DNA from 3 places in the Kitasatospora sp. NPDC001119 genome. Region 1 is predicted to be linked to each of the others. Evidence: riboswitches for the same ligand, from Rfam matches in the RefSeq annotation. Region 1 holds a riboswitch; each other region holds the start of a gene.
What was found. A riboswitch is a leader RNA that binds a small molecule or an ion and turns the genes downstream of it on or off. The one in region 1 is predicted to bind cobalamin.
Positions count from the first base shown of each region.

Region 2: another riboswitch for cobalamin. It lies ahead of ACWDD9_RS32230 (prenyltransferase/squalene oxidase repeat-containing protein); the one in region 1 lies ahead of ACWDD9_RS23505 (FecCD family ABC transporter permease).
Region 3: another riboswitch for cobalamin. It lies ahead of ACWDD9_RS05290 (Nickel transporter NicT); the one in region 1 lies ahead of ACWDD9_RS23505 (FecCD family ABC transporter permease).

Region 1 is NZ_JBSFKI010000019.1:25,425-30,156, forward strand. It holds gene ACWDD9_RS23495 (ABC transporter substrate-binding protein) at 1-211, opposite strand, end outside; gene ACWDD9_RS23500 (ABC transporter ATP-binding protein) at 228-1,031, opposite strand; gene ACWDD9_RS23505 (FecCD family ABC transporter permease) at 1,028-2,107, opposite strand; cobalamin riboswitch at 2,231-2,369, opposite strand; gene sodN (superoxide dismutase, Ni) at 2,437-2,832, opposite strand; gene sodX (nickel-type superoxide dismutase maturation protease) at 3,109-3,471, shown strand; gene ACWDD9_RS23520 (CGNR zinc finger domain-containing protein) at 3,479-4,060, opposite strand; gene ACWDD9_RS23525 (amino acid ABC transporter ATP-binding protein) at 4,174-4,732, opposite strand, start outside.
Region 2 is NZ_JBSFKI010000032.1:12,988-17,719, forward strand. It holds gene ACWDD9_RS32215 (protein kinase domain-containing protein) at 1-569, opposite strand, end outside; gene ACWDD9_RS32220 (hypothetical protein) at 853-1,041, shown strand; gene ACWDD9_RS32225 (hypothetical protein) at 1,108-1,587, opposite strand; gene ACWDD9_RS32230 (prenyltransferase/squalene oxidase repeat-containing protein) at 1,617-2,708, opposite strand; cobalamin riboswitch at 2,807-2,927, opposite strand; gene cobF (precorrin-6A synthase (deacetylating)) at 3,065-3,823, shown strand; gene ACWDD9_RS32240 (amidohydrolase) at 4,071-4,732, shown strand, end outside.
Region 3 is NZ_JBSFKI010000003.1:225,442-230,173, forward strand. It holds gene ACWDD9_RS05270 (CobW family GTP-binding protein) at 1-852, opposite strand, end outside; gene rpsN (30S ribosomal protein S14) at 858-1,163, opposite strand; gene rpmB (50S ribosomal protein L28) at 1,163-1,399, opposite strand; gene rpmG (50S ribosomal protein L33) at 1,544-1,708, shown strand; gene ACWDD9_RS05290 (Nickel transporter NicT) at 1,775-2,890, opposite strand; cobalamin riboswitch at 2,922-3,134, opposite strand; gene ACWDD9_RS05295 (ArsR/SmtB family transcription factor) at 3,217-3,600, shown strand; gene ACWDD9_RS05300 (hypothetical protein) at 3,742-4,732, shown strand, end outside.

The sequences.
Region 1 (4,732 bases):
GGCCGAGCGAGAGCATCAGTTCGGTGATGTTGACGTCGTTGGTCACCACCCGGGCGGGCTTCTGCGCGAAGGTGAGCTTCTCCCCGCAGTTGTCCACCGTCACGGGGTAGTGGGCGGAGGCGGTGGCGGCCTCCTTCGGGGCGATCTCGGCGCCGCAGCCGACGAGTCCGAGGGCGAGCAGGGCGGTGGCGGCAACGGCCTTGGTGCGCACGGGAGTTCCTTGGGGGTCAGGGGAGGCGGTCGAAGAGCAGCTGGAGGGCGCCGGTCTCCGGGTGGCGCACCGGGGTGCCCCGGACGCCGAACACCTCGGCCAGCAGGGCGGGTCGGAGCACCTCGTCGGGCGGCCCGGAGGCGACGATCCGGCCGTCCCGCAGGACGTACAGCAGGTCGCAGTGGCCCGCCGCCAGGTTGAGGTCGTGCAGCGCGGTGAGCACCGTCGGACCGGCCTCGCGGGCGAGCGCCAGCACCTCCAACTGGTGCGCGATGTCGAGGTGGTTGGTGGGTTCGTCCAGCACCAGCAGGCGCGGCTCCTGGACCAGCGCGCGGGCGAACAGCACCCGCTGCTTCTCGCCCCCGGACAGGCTCAGGAAGCCCCGCTCGGCGAGGTGCCCGGCCCGGACCTTGCGCAGCGCCTCGGCGCAGCGCCGCTCGTCCCCGTCGACTTGGGCGCCGAAGCCGCGGCGGTGCGGCAGCCGGCCCATGGCGACCACCTCGGCGACGGTGAAGTCGAACTCGGCGGAGTGCTCCTGGGTCAGCGCGGCCACCCGGCGGGCGCTCTCGCGGGCGGTGAGGGCGTGCAGGTCGTCGCCGGCCAGCCGGACCACGCCGCCGGCCGGCTTCAGCACCCGGTAGACGCAGCGCAGCAGGGTCGACTTGCCGCTGCCGTTGGGGCCGATCAGCCCGACCACCTGTCCGGCGGCGGCCGCCAGGCTCACCTCGTGGACCAGCCGGGTGCCGGCCAGCTCCACCGAGACGCCGTCGACGGCGAGGTCCTGGGCGTGCACCGGGGTCGGGTCGGTCGTCGCGGTCACCGGGCACCTCCGAAGGCCTGGCCGCGGCGGCGCATCATCACCAGGAAGGCGGGCACGCCGAGCACCGCGGTGAACACCCCGACGGGCAGTTCGGCGGGCGCCAGCAGGGTGCGCGAGGCGATGTCCACCCAGACCAGCAGCAGCGCCCCGGCGAGCGGCGCGACCACCAGCACCCGGCGGTGCCCGGCGCCGACCAGCATCCGCGCCAGGTGCGGCATCAGCAGCCCGACGAAGCCGATCGCCCCGCTGACCGCGACCACGGTGCCGGTGACGGCGGCGGTCACCACGAACAGCTCGCGGCGCAGCCGGTCCGGGTCCACGCCGAGCGAGGCGGAGGTCTCGTCGCCCATCGCGAGCGCGTCCAGCCGCCCGGCGGTGCAGGCCAGGTAGGCGAGCCCGGCCAGCACGGTGACGGCGGCGATCGGCACCTTGCCCCAGGTGGCGCCGCCGAGGCTGCCGAGCAGCCACATCATGACGTCCCGGGCGGCCTCGCCGCGGTCGGCGGCGAAGACCATCAGGGTGGTGGCGGCGGAGAAGCCGTACGACAGCGCGGTGCCGGTGAGCACCAGCCGCAGCGGGGTGAGCCCGTACGCGGTGCGGGCCGTGACGTAGACCAGGGTCATGGCGGCCAGCGCGGAGCCGAAGGCGGAGGCGGAGATCGCCCACACCCCGAGCGAGGCGAAGGCGCCGAACAGCATCACGGCATTGGCGCCGACGGCCGCGCCGGAGGAGATGCCGAGCACGAAGGGGTCCGCCAGCGCGTTGCGCACCAGGGCCTGGACGGCGACCCCGCAGGCGGCCAGCCCGGCGCCGACCACGGCGGCCAGCACGGTGCGCGGCAGCCGGATCTCCCAGACGATCGCGTACGCGGCCGCCTCGTCCGCGTCCAGCCGGCCGCCCGTCAGCCCGGCGCCCAGGAGCCGCAGCACCCGGGGCAGGCCGAGCCCGGAGGAGCCGAGGGCGACCCCGCAGACCAGGGAGAGCAGCAGGGCGGCGGCGAGTCCGGCGGCGAGCGGGACGACGGGTATTCGGCGGGCGGGCGGGCCGACTGCACGGTTGACGGGTGCGCGGTTCACGGGTGCGCCTTGCCTCGGGCCGGGAGCGCGCCGGGGCGGGCGCGGGCCGGGGGCGTGCCGGGGCGCCGTTCCCCTCGCAGTCCGCGGCGAGTTGTCGGGAGGTCGGCGGCCGAGGGCGATCGGGCTGGCGCGGCCGTACGGGCGGGTACGGGCCGTGCTCACCGTTGCGGGTCAGCGCCGGATTCGCACCGGACTTCCCCCTCGGACGCCCTGGCAGCATAACAGCCACTCAGGGCAGGCAACCCTTACCGAGCCGGGTCGGACGTGAACGCACGACCGCCCCCGTCCGGCGGTGCGGACGGGGGCGGTCGGGTGGCGACGCGTCAGGCTCAGGCCTGCTTGGTCTCCCAGAAGATTTTGTCGACCTGGGCGATCAGGTCGAGCAGGGCCTGGCCGGTGGCCGGGTCCGTGGACGCCTTGGCGGCCGAGGCGGCCTTCAGGGTGTCGTTGATCAGCTGGTGCAGCTGCGGGTACTTCTCGAAGTGCGGGGCCTTGAAGTAGTCGCTCCACAGCACCGAGATGTGGTGCTTGACGGCCTCGGCGCGCTGCTCCTTGATGATGACGGCGCGGGCGCGGAAGTGCGGGTCCTCGTTGGCCTGGTACTTCTCCTGGGTGGCCTTGACCGACTCGGCCTCCAGCTTGGCCTGCGCGGGGTCGTAGACGCCGCAGGGCAGGTCGCAGTGGGCGTGGACGGTGGCGCGCGGTGCAAACAGACGAGAGAACATGGGAGTCCTTCCTTAGATCGTCTTCCCGCGCCCGAGATTACCCTTCCGCCCTCCCGGTTTCGCGATCGGGCGGTGGGCCTAGGGCGAAAGACGGACCGGGAACCGGCGCAATCCGGACATCGGACGGACGGCGGTCCGTACGGCAGACTGGGGGCGCGAGCGGGGGCGGGAGGAGGAGTCGTGGCGCGGAGCACGCGAGCGGAGGGCGCCGGGGCGGGGGAGCGCGGCCCGGGCGGCGCGCTGCCGTTCGGGCTGGTCGACGTGGCGGGGCCGTCGATGGTCCCGACCCTGCGCGAGGGCGACCGGCTGCTGGTCCGCTACGGCGCGCCGATCCGGCCCGGCGCGGTGGTGGTCTTCCGGCACCCCTTCCAGCAGGACCTGCTGGTGGTGAAGCGGGCTGCCGAGCGCCGGGCCACGGGCTGGTGGCTGCTCTCCGACAACCGCCCGGTGGACAGCGACAGCCGCAGCTACGGCGCCGTCCCGGACGAGCTGGTGCTCGGCCGGGTGCTGCTGCGGCTGCGCCCGAGCCCGGTCTGGCTGGCGCCGGGGCGCCGGCTGGAGCGGCTGCTGCTCACCCCGCGGCTGGCCCGGGTGCCGGGCCTGGCCCGCCGGCTCGGCGCCTGGGTCGAGGAGGTCTAGCGGGCCGCTACGCCCGGGCCGCCGCCTCCGCCTCCAGGCGCTTGCGGGCCCGGTAGGCGGCCACGTTGGCGCGGGTCGCGCAGCGGTCCGAGCAGTAGCGGCGGGAGCGGTTGGTCGAGGTGTCCAGGTAGGCGTTGCGGCAGGGCGCGGCCTGGCAGATGCCGAGCCGGTCGGCGCCCAGCTCGGTGAGGTGGACGGCCAGGCCCATGCAGGCGACCGCGCTGAAGTGGGCGGTGGCGGTGGGGGAGTTGTCGGCCAGGTGCAGGTGCCAGCGCGGCCGCCCGGCGTCGTCCAGGTAGTCGTGCCCGGAGATCAGCGGGCTGACCGGGTACTCCATCAGCAGGCTGTTCAGCAGGTCGACGCCGCGGATCTCGTCCCCGCCGGCGGCGGCCTCGAAGACCCCGCGCAGCCGGGTCCGCACCGCCCGCAGCCGGGGCACGTCGGACTCGTCGGCGAGCGAGCGGGCCCGCGAGGAGTCGGAGAAGAGACCGCGCACCGCCTCCACGGAGGTCAGCGAGTCGGTGCCGCGCTCGGGCTCCTCGGTGTTCACCAGCCGGACGGCGAGATCGGCGTAGGCGGCGAGCTCCACAGGGGTCCTTCCAGGGGGGTCGGTAACGGGCTGACTGCCTCCAGCCTATTACCCGGGCGGGGAAAACGACGGCGCCCGGCAGGAGTGACCTGCCGGGCGCCGGGCGTACGGGCTCAGAGCACCTTGGAGAGGAAGGCCCTGGTGCGCTCGTGCTGCGGGTCGGTGAGCACCTCGCGGGGGTTGCCGGACTCGACCACCACCCCGCCGTCCATGAACACCAGCGCGTCGCCGACCTCGCGGGCGAAGCCCATCTCGTGGGTGACGACCACCATGGTCATGCCCTCCTCGGCGAGGCCGCGCATGACGTCGAGGACGTCGCCGACCAGCTCCGGGTCGAGCGCGGAGGTCGGCTCGTCGAAGAGCATCAGCTTGGGCTTCATGGCCAGCGCGCGGGCGATCGCCACGCGCTGCTGCTGGCCGCCGGAGAGCTGCGAGGGGTAGTTCTTCGCCTTGTCGGCGAGGCCGACCCGCTCCAGCAGGGCCATCCCGCGCTCGCGGGCGTCGGCCCGGCTCTCGCCCTTGACCTGGACCGGCGCCTCCATGACGTTCTCGACGGCGGTCATGTGCGGGAACAGGTTGAAGCGCTGGAAGACCATGCCGATGTCGCGCCGCTTGAGGGCGACCTCGCGGTCCCTGAGCTCGTGCAGCCGGTCGCCCTTCTGCCGGTAGCCG
Region 2 (4,732 bases), on a different contig from region 1:
CCGGGCCGATCGCCTGCGCCGCCGGGCCACGCGGCGAGCTGCCCGGCCCGGGCCAGGCCGAAGTCGGTGATCCGGGCGGTACCGTCCCGGTCCAGCAGGATGTTGCCCGGTTTCACGTCCTGGTGGACCACGCCCTGCTGGTGGGCGTGGTCCAGCCCCCGGGCGGCCTGGACCGCCAGGTCCAGGATCCGGGCGAGGGCTTGTTCCGGGCCGCCCGCGTACAGCCGGCCACTGTGGATCAACTCGCTCAGGCTGCCGCCGTCCAGGTACTCGGCGAACACCCGGGGCGTCCCGCCGATCTCCCGTACATAGTGGCAGGCGCAGACGTGCGGGTGCAGGCCGAGGCCGACCCAGGTCTGCGCCTCGGCGACGAACAGCTCCCGCTCCCGCGCGGACCGGAACAGTTCCGGCCGGGGGGACTTCACCGCCAGGTCGGTCCCCCACCCCAGGTGCCAGACCCGGTACACCAGGCCCATCCCGCCGGCCTCGTGCACCTGGTCGACCCGGTACAGCCCCTCGATCACATCGCCGACCTTCCAGGCCGACGCCGCCCCATTCCGATCGCTCATACCGACGAGTATGCGATCTGACGCCGTGTCATGACAGGCCGCCCCGGGGCCGCCTGGGCCTTCGTCGTGATGTCGGGTCAACCGCGCACGCCGAGTGCGAAGCCGTACCCGCGGGGCCAGGCCGGCACGCCGAGAGGTCGGTCCGCGGGGCCGGCGGCGGAAGTGGACCACCACGTCGGCGTGATCTGGATGCCGACGGCCGGCCCGGCCGGGACGAGAACACCGAAACCCATGACGATGGACCGGATCCTCAGGGAGGACCGCGAGTGGGCGCGGCCGTCGAATGACAGTACGTTCGACGGGCGTCGGCGGGCTGTTCACCGCGACGCGCGTGCCCGACGGCGACGACCCCGCGTGGCTGACCACCGCGGGCACCATGGTCGACACCCTGTTGTTCACGGCCGCCGCGGTGGCAACCGTACGGCTGGTCGGACACCTCGACCGGCGGCGCCGAGCGTCCCGCGGCGCCTGAGCCCCTGGCACCGGCGCCCCGGCCCCTTCCGGAGAAGGGGCCGGGGCGCCGGTGGCCCTCCGCCTGTCAGGGCGCGGTGGTGCCCGGCTGTGCGCCGGCGCCGAAGGACCAGCCCTCGACGTCGCCGGGGGCCGGGTCGTAGCTGCCCGCGCCCAGGGTGCTGTACGACCAGGGGCCGCCGTGCTGGGCGTGCCAGTACGACCAGTAGGCGCTGCCGGTCGGGTTGGTGCAGGTCGTCGGCAGGGCGTTGATGGTGCAGACGAAGCCCGGGTAGCGCGGGTGGAAGGCGTACGAGAATCCGGCGCCGGTGAGCGCGGCCAGGCCGCTGGCCGGGTCGCCGGGCGCGCAGCCGGTCTGGATGCCGCCGCCGACGGCGGTGAAGTCGACCACGACGGTGACGCCGGTGGTGCCGCCGCAGGCGGCCGCCCGCGCCTGCGGCGCCTGGACGGCGCAGACGCCGAGCAGTCCGGCGGTGAGGGCCGCCGCGGCGGCGATCGACCCGAGCGTACGGCGGGCCGGGCGGACCGGGGTGGGGGTGTCGCTCATCGGTGAACTCCTCGCGGTGTCAGCGTGGTTCAGCGCGTGGCCGGCGCCGGCGGGCAGGCCTGGGTCGGGGCGTCGGGGGCGGCCCCGGAGGCGGAGAGCGTGGACAGCGGGGTGCCCGCGAGGCCGAGGACGGCCTGCGCCGTGGCCCGGGCGCCGGTGCCCGCGTTGAAGCCGGTCGCGTCGTAGGCGACGGCGCCGCGGACCGCCGGGTCGGCGGAGCAGCCCTGCTGGAGCTTCACCAGCCGGCCCCAGGCCTTGAGGCCGGGGCCGAGGCGTCCGCCGGAGAGCAGCGCCTGGGTGGCCAGGCCGGTGCTGTTGGCGTTGGAGGCGGTCGCCCCGGCGGCCGCGAAGCCGCCGTCGGCGTTCTGGTGGGCGGTGAGCCAGCCCAGGCCCGTGTTCGCCTTGGCGGCGCGCCCGGTGGCGGCGAGGGCCTGGACGGCGAGCGCGGTGGCGTCGGCGTCGCTGGTGCAGGCGGCCTGGCCGAAGGAGAGCGGGAAGCCGCCGTCCGCGCACTGGCTGTTCGCCAGGAAGTCCACGGCCGCCGCCGGGGCGCCACCGGGCGTGCGGTGCAGGGCGATCACGGCGAGGGACTGGCCGAAGGTGTTGCTGTAGTCGCCCCACTGGGAGCGGTCGGAGAACCGGCCCTCGGCGGTCTGCAGCGACCGCAGGCGGGCCGGCAGGTCGACGCCGCCGAAGGCCGTCGGGTCCCCGCCGCGGACCTCGACGGCGAGCAGCAGCTTGGCGGTCGCGCCCGCGTAGGCCTCGGTGGTGCCGTCGCCGAGGTAGCCGCCGATGATCTCGGGCTTCGCCAGCCAGGCGGTGGCCTTCGCGGCGGCCTCGTCGGAGCCGCGCGAGGCGGCGAAGGCCAGTACGGCGTCGATGGTGAGGCCCTGGTCGGGGTAGGCGGTCCCGTTGAAGACGGACTCGAAGTGGTCGCCGTCGACGAGTTGGCGGGCCAGCCAGCCGCCCGCGGCGGCGTCGGGACGGACCGTCGGGGACGAGGTCGCGGCGGCGGTCGCGTTCACGGGCGCGGCGTGGGCGGCGGTGACCGCCGGGAGTGCGGTGGCGAGCGCCACGGCGGGTATCGCGAGCAGACCGAGGGTGCGGCGGAGCGTGGGCATGGTGGCCTTTCCGGGCCCGCGCGCAGGGGCCCGGAGGGCGGCGGCGACAGCCGGGGCGGCCCTCGGGGCTCCGGCCCGCGGACCACGACGGGAGGAGGGACGACACGCCTCCGCCGACGGGTACTCGGGCTCGCCTCCGACCAGGAGCCGGCGGCCTACCGTTGCGGGCCAGCGCCGGATTCGAACCGGACTTCCCCCAGCGGCGGAGTCACAACATGACGGCCCATCATGGCGATACGGAAAAGATCCGGTCAAGGGTTCGAACGTGACATCACGGTGGCCGCCGCCCGACATCGGGACGCGCCCCTCCCGGCCGCCGACGCGACCAGGGCGTCCCGGACGGCAGAATGCCTCCCATGCGGCACATCTTCGTCATCGGCATCGGCGCGGGCGACCCCGACCACCTCACCCTGCAGGCGGTCAAGGCGCTCGCCCGCACGGACGTCTTCTTCATCCTCGACAAGAACGAGGACCGGCAGGACCTGATCCGGCTGCGCCGCCGGATGCTGGCCGAGCACGGCCGGCCAGGCCACCGGGTGGTCGAGGCGCCGGACGCGGAGCGGGACCGGACCACCCCCGCGTACGCGGCCGCCGTGGACGACTGGCGCGTCCGCCGGGCCGACCTGGTCGAGCAGTTGCTCTCCGAGCACCTCGGTGAGGGCGAGACGGGCGCGTTCCTGGTCTGGGGGGATCCGAGCCTCTACGACAGCGTCATCGCCGTGGTGGACGACGTCCTGGCCCGCGGCGCCGTCGGCTTCGACTACGAGGTGGTCCCGGGCATCAGCAGCGTCTCCGCGCTCGCCGCCCGCCACCGCAGCACGCTGACCCGGGTCGGCCGCCCGGTGCAGATCACCACCGGCCGCCGGCTGGCCGAGGGCTTCCCCGAGGACGTGGACGACGTCGTGGTGATGCTCGACGGCCGCGCCGCCTTCACCGGGATCGACCCGGAGGGGCTGGAGATCCGTTACGGCGCGTACCTCGGCACCCCCGACGAGATCCTCGTCGCCGGTCCGCTGGCCGAAGCCGCCCCGCGGATCAGCGAGTTGCGCGAGTCGGCCCGCGCGCGCAAGGGCTGGATCATGGACACCTACCTGCTGCGGCGCTCCGAGAGCTGACCGGCGGGCGCCGCCCCGGTTCGACCCCCGGCCGACACTCGGACACCGCCCTCGCGCCCGGCCGGTGCGCTCCCGGACCGGTGCCGGTGCACTGTGGGCCAACTCCGACACCATGCCACTGCCTAACGTTCCGTCATGAGAGCGAACAGGACAGCCTCTTGGGCTCGTCCGGCTCGACCGCGCCGCGCCGCCGCCCGCTCCGGGCGGCGGCCCGAACCCATGACTGGAGGCCGTCGAGGTGCCTGCAATGCCGGTCGGCGGGCTGGTCCCCCGCACGGAGAACGTCACCGAACACGCCGCCGACGTCGTCGTCCGCAACGCCCGGATCCACACCGGGGACGCCCGCCGCCCGCAGGCCGGCGCCCTCGCCATCCGGAACGGCCTGATCACGGCCGTCGGGGACGACGCGGACATAGCCCCGGCCGTCGGCCCGTCCACGGTGGTGGTCGACGCGCTCGGCCGCCGCGTGGTGCCCGGCCTCAACGACGCGCACCTGCACGTGATCCGCGGTGGCCTCAACTACGTCCTGGAGCTGCGCTGGGACGGTGTGCGGTCGCTGCGCCAGGGCCTGGCGATGCTGCGGGAGCAGGCCGCCCGGACGCCCCGGGGGCAGTGGGTGCGGGTCGTCGGCGGCTGGTCGGCGGAGCAGTTCGCCGAGCGGCGGCTGCCGACCCCCGCCGAGCTGAACGAGGCGGCGCCGGACACCCCGGTGTTCGTCCTCCACCTCTACCAGTCGGCGGTCCTCAACCGCGCCGCGCTGCGCGCCGTCGGCTACACCCGCGACACCCCGGACCCGAAGGGCGGCCAGATCGTCCGGGGCCGCGGCGGCGAGCCCAACGGCATGCTGCTGGCCGCCCCGAGCGCCCTGGTCCTCTACTCCACGCTCGCCAAGGCCCCGACACTGGAGGG
Region 3 (4,732 bases), on a different contig from region 1:
GGGCCGGTTGGCCAGCCAGAACCGGCCGCGGCTGCGCTGCGCCGCCGGGACGAGCAGTTCCAGCGCCCGGTGCAGCCGCTCGGGGTGGAGCGGTCGGCGGCGCTCCCACAGCAGGGTGGCGACGCCCGCCTCGTCCCGCTCCTGCGGCAGCAGCGCGAGCGCCGGGTTGACCCGGTCGCGGGCGGCGGCCACGTCGAAGCCGCCGAGCGCGGCCCGGGTGAGCGCGCCGGTGCCGAGCCGGACGGTCCGGGCGGTGGCGTGCAGCTGGCGCAGGAGGGCGAGCCCCGGCGCGTGCGCCGCGGCGCGCGGCACGGCGAGCGTGCCGGCGTACTCGATCTGGTGGGCGAGCGCCTCGGCGCGGGTCCGATCGTCGCGCGAGGCGGTCTGCTCGCCGTGCTCCACCAGGTCGTCGGGGACGGAGAGCTCGCCGACCAGCCGGTCCGGGTCGACGGCGGTGACCACGCCCGCCAGTTCGACGACGTCGTCGAGCCGCCGCCCGTCCACCTCTCCCCCGGCGATCACCTCGACCGCGGGGTGCGGGTCGCTGCCGCCCCACAGTTCGACGATCGCCAGTCCGTACCGGCCGCCGTCGGCGATCTCCAGCAGCCGGGGCAGCAGGTCCTCGCGCAGGGCGCAGCACGGGCAGTCGTTCGCCAGCGGGACGTCGGCCACGTCGAAGGCCCCGGCGGCGTCGCGCAGCTCGCGGCGGACGGTGCCGAGCGCGGCGTCCCGCAGGTCGTGGTGCAGGACCACGGCGTCCACCGCGGCCGCCGCCAGTTCCTCGACGGCGGCCCGGCGCTGCTCCGCGTGCAGGCCGGCGACGACCACCACCGGCAGCCTGGTCCCGTCCACGGCGCTCACCAGCTCGCCTTGCGGACGCCGGGCAGGTGCCCGGCGTGGGCGTGCGCGCGCAGGTTGACCCGGGAGAGGCCGAAGGCCCGCAGGTAGCCGCGGGGCCGGCCGTCCACGGCGTCCCGGTTGCGGACCCGGGTGGCGCTGGCGTCGCGCGGCTGGCGGGCGAGCTCGGCCTGGGCGGCGGCGCGCTCGGCGGGGCCGGTGCCGGGGTGGGCGATGGTCCGCTTGAGCTCGGCCCGGCGCTCGGCGTGGCGGGCGACGACGGCGCGCCGCCGCTCGTTCTTGGCGATCTTGCTCTGCTTGGCCATCAGACCTTCTCCCCCCGGGCGCGGATGCGGGCGACGGCGGCCTCGACGCCGATCGCGTCGACGGTGCGGATGCCCTTGGCGCTCAGCGTCAGCCGGACGTACCGGCCCTCGCCGGGCAGCCAGTAGCGCTTGCGCTGGATGTTGGGGTCGAAGCGGCGGCCGGTGCGGCGGTGCGAGTGCGAGATCGCGTTGCCGAAGCCGGGCCGGCGGCCGGTGAGTTGGCAGCGGGCGGACATGGGTGCTCCCTGGCGTCCGGGAATGGGCAGGACCGGGCTCACGTTACACCAGATGAAAATGACTTCCATTTCGATGTACGGTTCGAGCCAACCCCTCGGACCGGACCCCGAGACCCCGACCCCCAGACCCCAGGAGGACGTCCCATGGCCCGCAGCGAACTGCGCCCGGTGATCAGGCTCCGCTCCACCGCCGGCACCGGCTTCACCTACGTGACCCGCAAGAACCGCCGCAACGACCCGGACCGGATGGTCCTGCGCAAGTACGACCCGGCCGCGGGCCGGCACGTCGACTTCCGCGAGGAGCGCTGACCCCGGACGCGCGAACGGCGCCTCCCCGGACTCGGGGAGGCGCCGTTCGCGGCCTGGCCGCTCGGCTCAGGAGCCCTCGGGCGTCCAGCGCTGCTCGACCCGGGCGAGCTTCCAGTACCCGATCGCGATCGCCCAGACGACCACGAACAGCCCGGCGATGGCGTAGCCCACGTTGTCCAGCGAGATGTCCGCGACGAACCCGGTGACCGGGTCGGTCAGGTCGAGCTTCTCGTGCAGCACCCCGACCAGCTCGATGGTGCCGATGATGAAGGCCACCGCGATCGACAGACCCGTGATGGTCAGGTTGTAGTACACCTTCCGGACCGGGTTGGCGAAGGCCCACTGGTACGCGAAGTTCATGAACGTCCCGTCCAGGGTGTCGAACAGGCTCATCCCCGCCGCGAACAGCAGCGGCAGGCAGACGATCGCGTACCAGGGCAGCCCGGAGGCCGCGCCCGAGCCGGCCATCACCATCAGGGTGACCTCGGTCGCCGTGTCGAAGCCCAGGCCCAGCACCATGCCCACCGGGAACATCTGCCCCGGCCGGGTGATCGAACGGGTCGCCCGGTTCAGCACCCGGGCCATGAAGCCGCGCGAGTCGAGGTGCGCCTCCAGCTCCTTCTCGTCGAACTTCCCGGCCCGCATCGAGCGGAACACCCTGAGGATGCCGAGCAGCGCCGCCAGGTTGAGCGCACCGATCAGGTAGAGGAACACGCCGGAGGTGGTCGTCCCGATCACGCCCAGCCACTTGTGGGTGGCCGACTCGTCGTCCATCAGTGTGTTCGCCAGCTGCGCGCCGCCCGCCACCAGGGCGGCCATCAGCACCACCATCGAGGAGTGCCCGAGGGCGAACCAGAAGCCCACCGAGACCGGCCGCTTGCCGTCCGCCATCAGTTTGCGGGTGGTGTTGTCGATCACCGCGATGTGGTCGGCGTCGAAGGCGTGCCGCATCCCGAGGGTGTACGCGGTGATGCCGAGGCCCACCCCGAAGACCTGGGTACCGACCGCGTACCGCTCGGGCGCGACCAGGAAGATCAGCGTGCCGAAGGCCACCACGTGCATGGCCACGATCACCGCCATCAGCCCGGCCGTACGGACGGTGTCCTCGCGCCGCCATCTGAAGCTGGGCAGCACGGAAGGGGCCGGCTTCGCGCCGGCGGCAACGGTTTCGGGCAGGGTCATCTGCGGATCACGCTCCAGCACCTCGTGGAAAACCTCGTGAGATGCCGTGGCCGGTCTCCTGGCTGACGGGATACCCGTGCCCGCCTTCCCAGGTGCGCGAGGCACCCAGTGGCTCCGTGGGCACGGACGACGTTCCTCCGCGGGCGGAGGAACGACCCGATCACAGTGGCGAGGGCCGCTCCGGGCTGGGACCCCTGAGGGTCCGTCACCGGTCTTCCCGAGCACCACGGCGGGGAACACCGTAGGGGCCGCGCCCCGACCCGTGCAAGGCTGCGCACCTGCGCAGGTGTCCAGGATCACAGGCGACCGCCTGCAAGAATGTCCGCATGCATCTCGTACCGGCCGACCGCGCGGGCCACCGCACCATCGACGGGCACCGGGTCTGCGAGGCCATCGCCGCGATCGGCGACCCCGCACACGTCCGGTCCTGGGCCGAGCGGTTCTCCCTGCTCGCCGACCCCGGACGGCTCGCCCTGCTGCTCGCCCTCCACCGGGCCGGCCCGCTCGCCGTCAGCGACCTCGCGGTGGCCACCGGCATGCGCGACCCCGCCGTCTCCCAGGCCCTGCGGCTGCTCCGCACGGCCGGCGTGGTCACCGGCGACCGGGACGGACGAGTGGTGCGCTACCGGCTCGTGGACGAGGCCATGCGCCCCCTCCTCGACGAGTGCGCCGCCGCCGAGCACCACGAGCCCAGCGCGGCAGTGGGCTGACCCCTCCCGCCGACGCCTGCCCGATCTGCCGACTCCCGCTCGGTCCGCCGACTCCTGCCCGGTCCGCCGACTCCCGCTCGGGCCGCTGACTCCCGCTCGGGAAGGCGCGCCGTGAACGGCCCCGGCCAGTACGATCATGATGTGCCGTCCCACCCCCATGCCTGGCCCGCCGACCGCTGGAACACCGACCCGGTCAAGGCCCGCGTGCTGGCGGTCGCCCGCACCCTCACCTCGGCCACCCGGGTGCTGGACGTCCTCTCCCTGCTGAGCCCGCACGGCATCGAGTGGTACTTCACCGTCAACCCCGGTTCCGTCTTCGCCGACCGCGCCCTGGACGAGTACCTGCACGGCCTGTCCGGCTTCACCGTGCTGGACTGGGACGACGCCGTCCGCCACCGCTTCGACCTGGCCGTCGCCTGCGCCGTCCACTCCTCCATGCACCGCCTGGACGCCCGCCTCGTCGTCCTGCCGCACGGCGCCGGCTACAACCGCCTGGTCACCGAGTCCACCGGCGACACGGTCAGCGCCGCCGGCCTGTCCCGCAACGAACTCACCCACCGCGGGCGGGTGTTCGTGGACGTCCTCGGGCTCTCCCACCCCGAACAGCTGGACCGGCTGCGGACCTCCTGCCCCGAGGCCCTGGACGTCGCCCGGGTGGTCGGCGACCCGTGCTTCGACCGGATGCTCGCCAGCCGGCGCTCCCGGGACGGCTACCGCGCCGCGCTCGGCGCCGTCGGCGGCCGACGGCTCGTCGTCGTCAGCTCCACCTGGAGCGAGCACTCGTTATTCGGCCGCCACCCCGACCTGCCCCGGCGGCTCGTCCGCCAACTGCCCGCCGACGAGTACACGGTGGCCGTCGTGCTGCACCCCAACGTGTGGAGCCGCCACGCCCCCGGGGCGCTGCTCGACGACGCCCGCCGGATGGGCCTGCGCCTGATCCCGCCCCACCAGGGCTGGCAGGCCGCGCTCGTCGCCGCCGACTGCGTGATCGGCGACCACGGCTCGGTCACCGTCTACGGCGCCGCCCTGGAACACCGCACCATGCTCGTCGCCACCGGCGCCGCCGAACTCGACCCGCGCTCCCCCAGCTACGCCTTCGGCCAGGCCGCCCCCGTCCTCGACCCGGACGGGG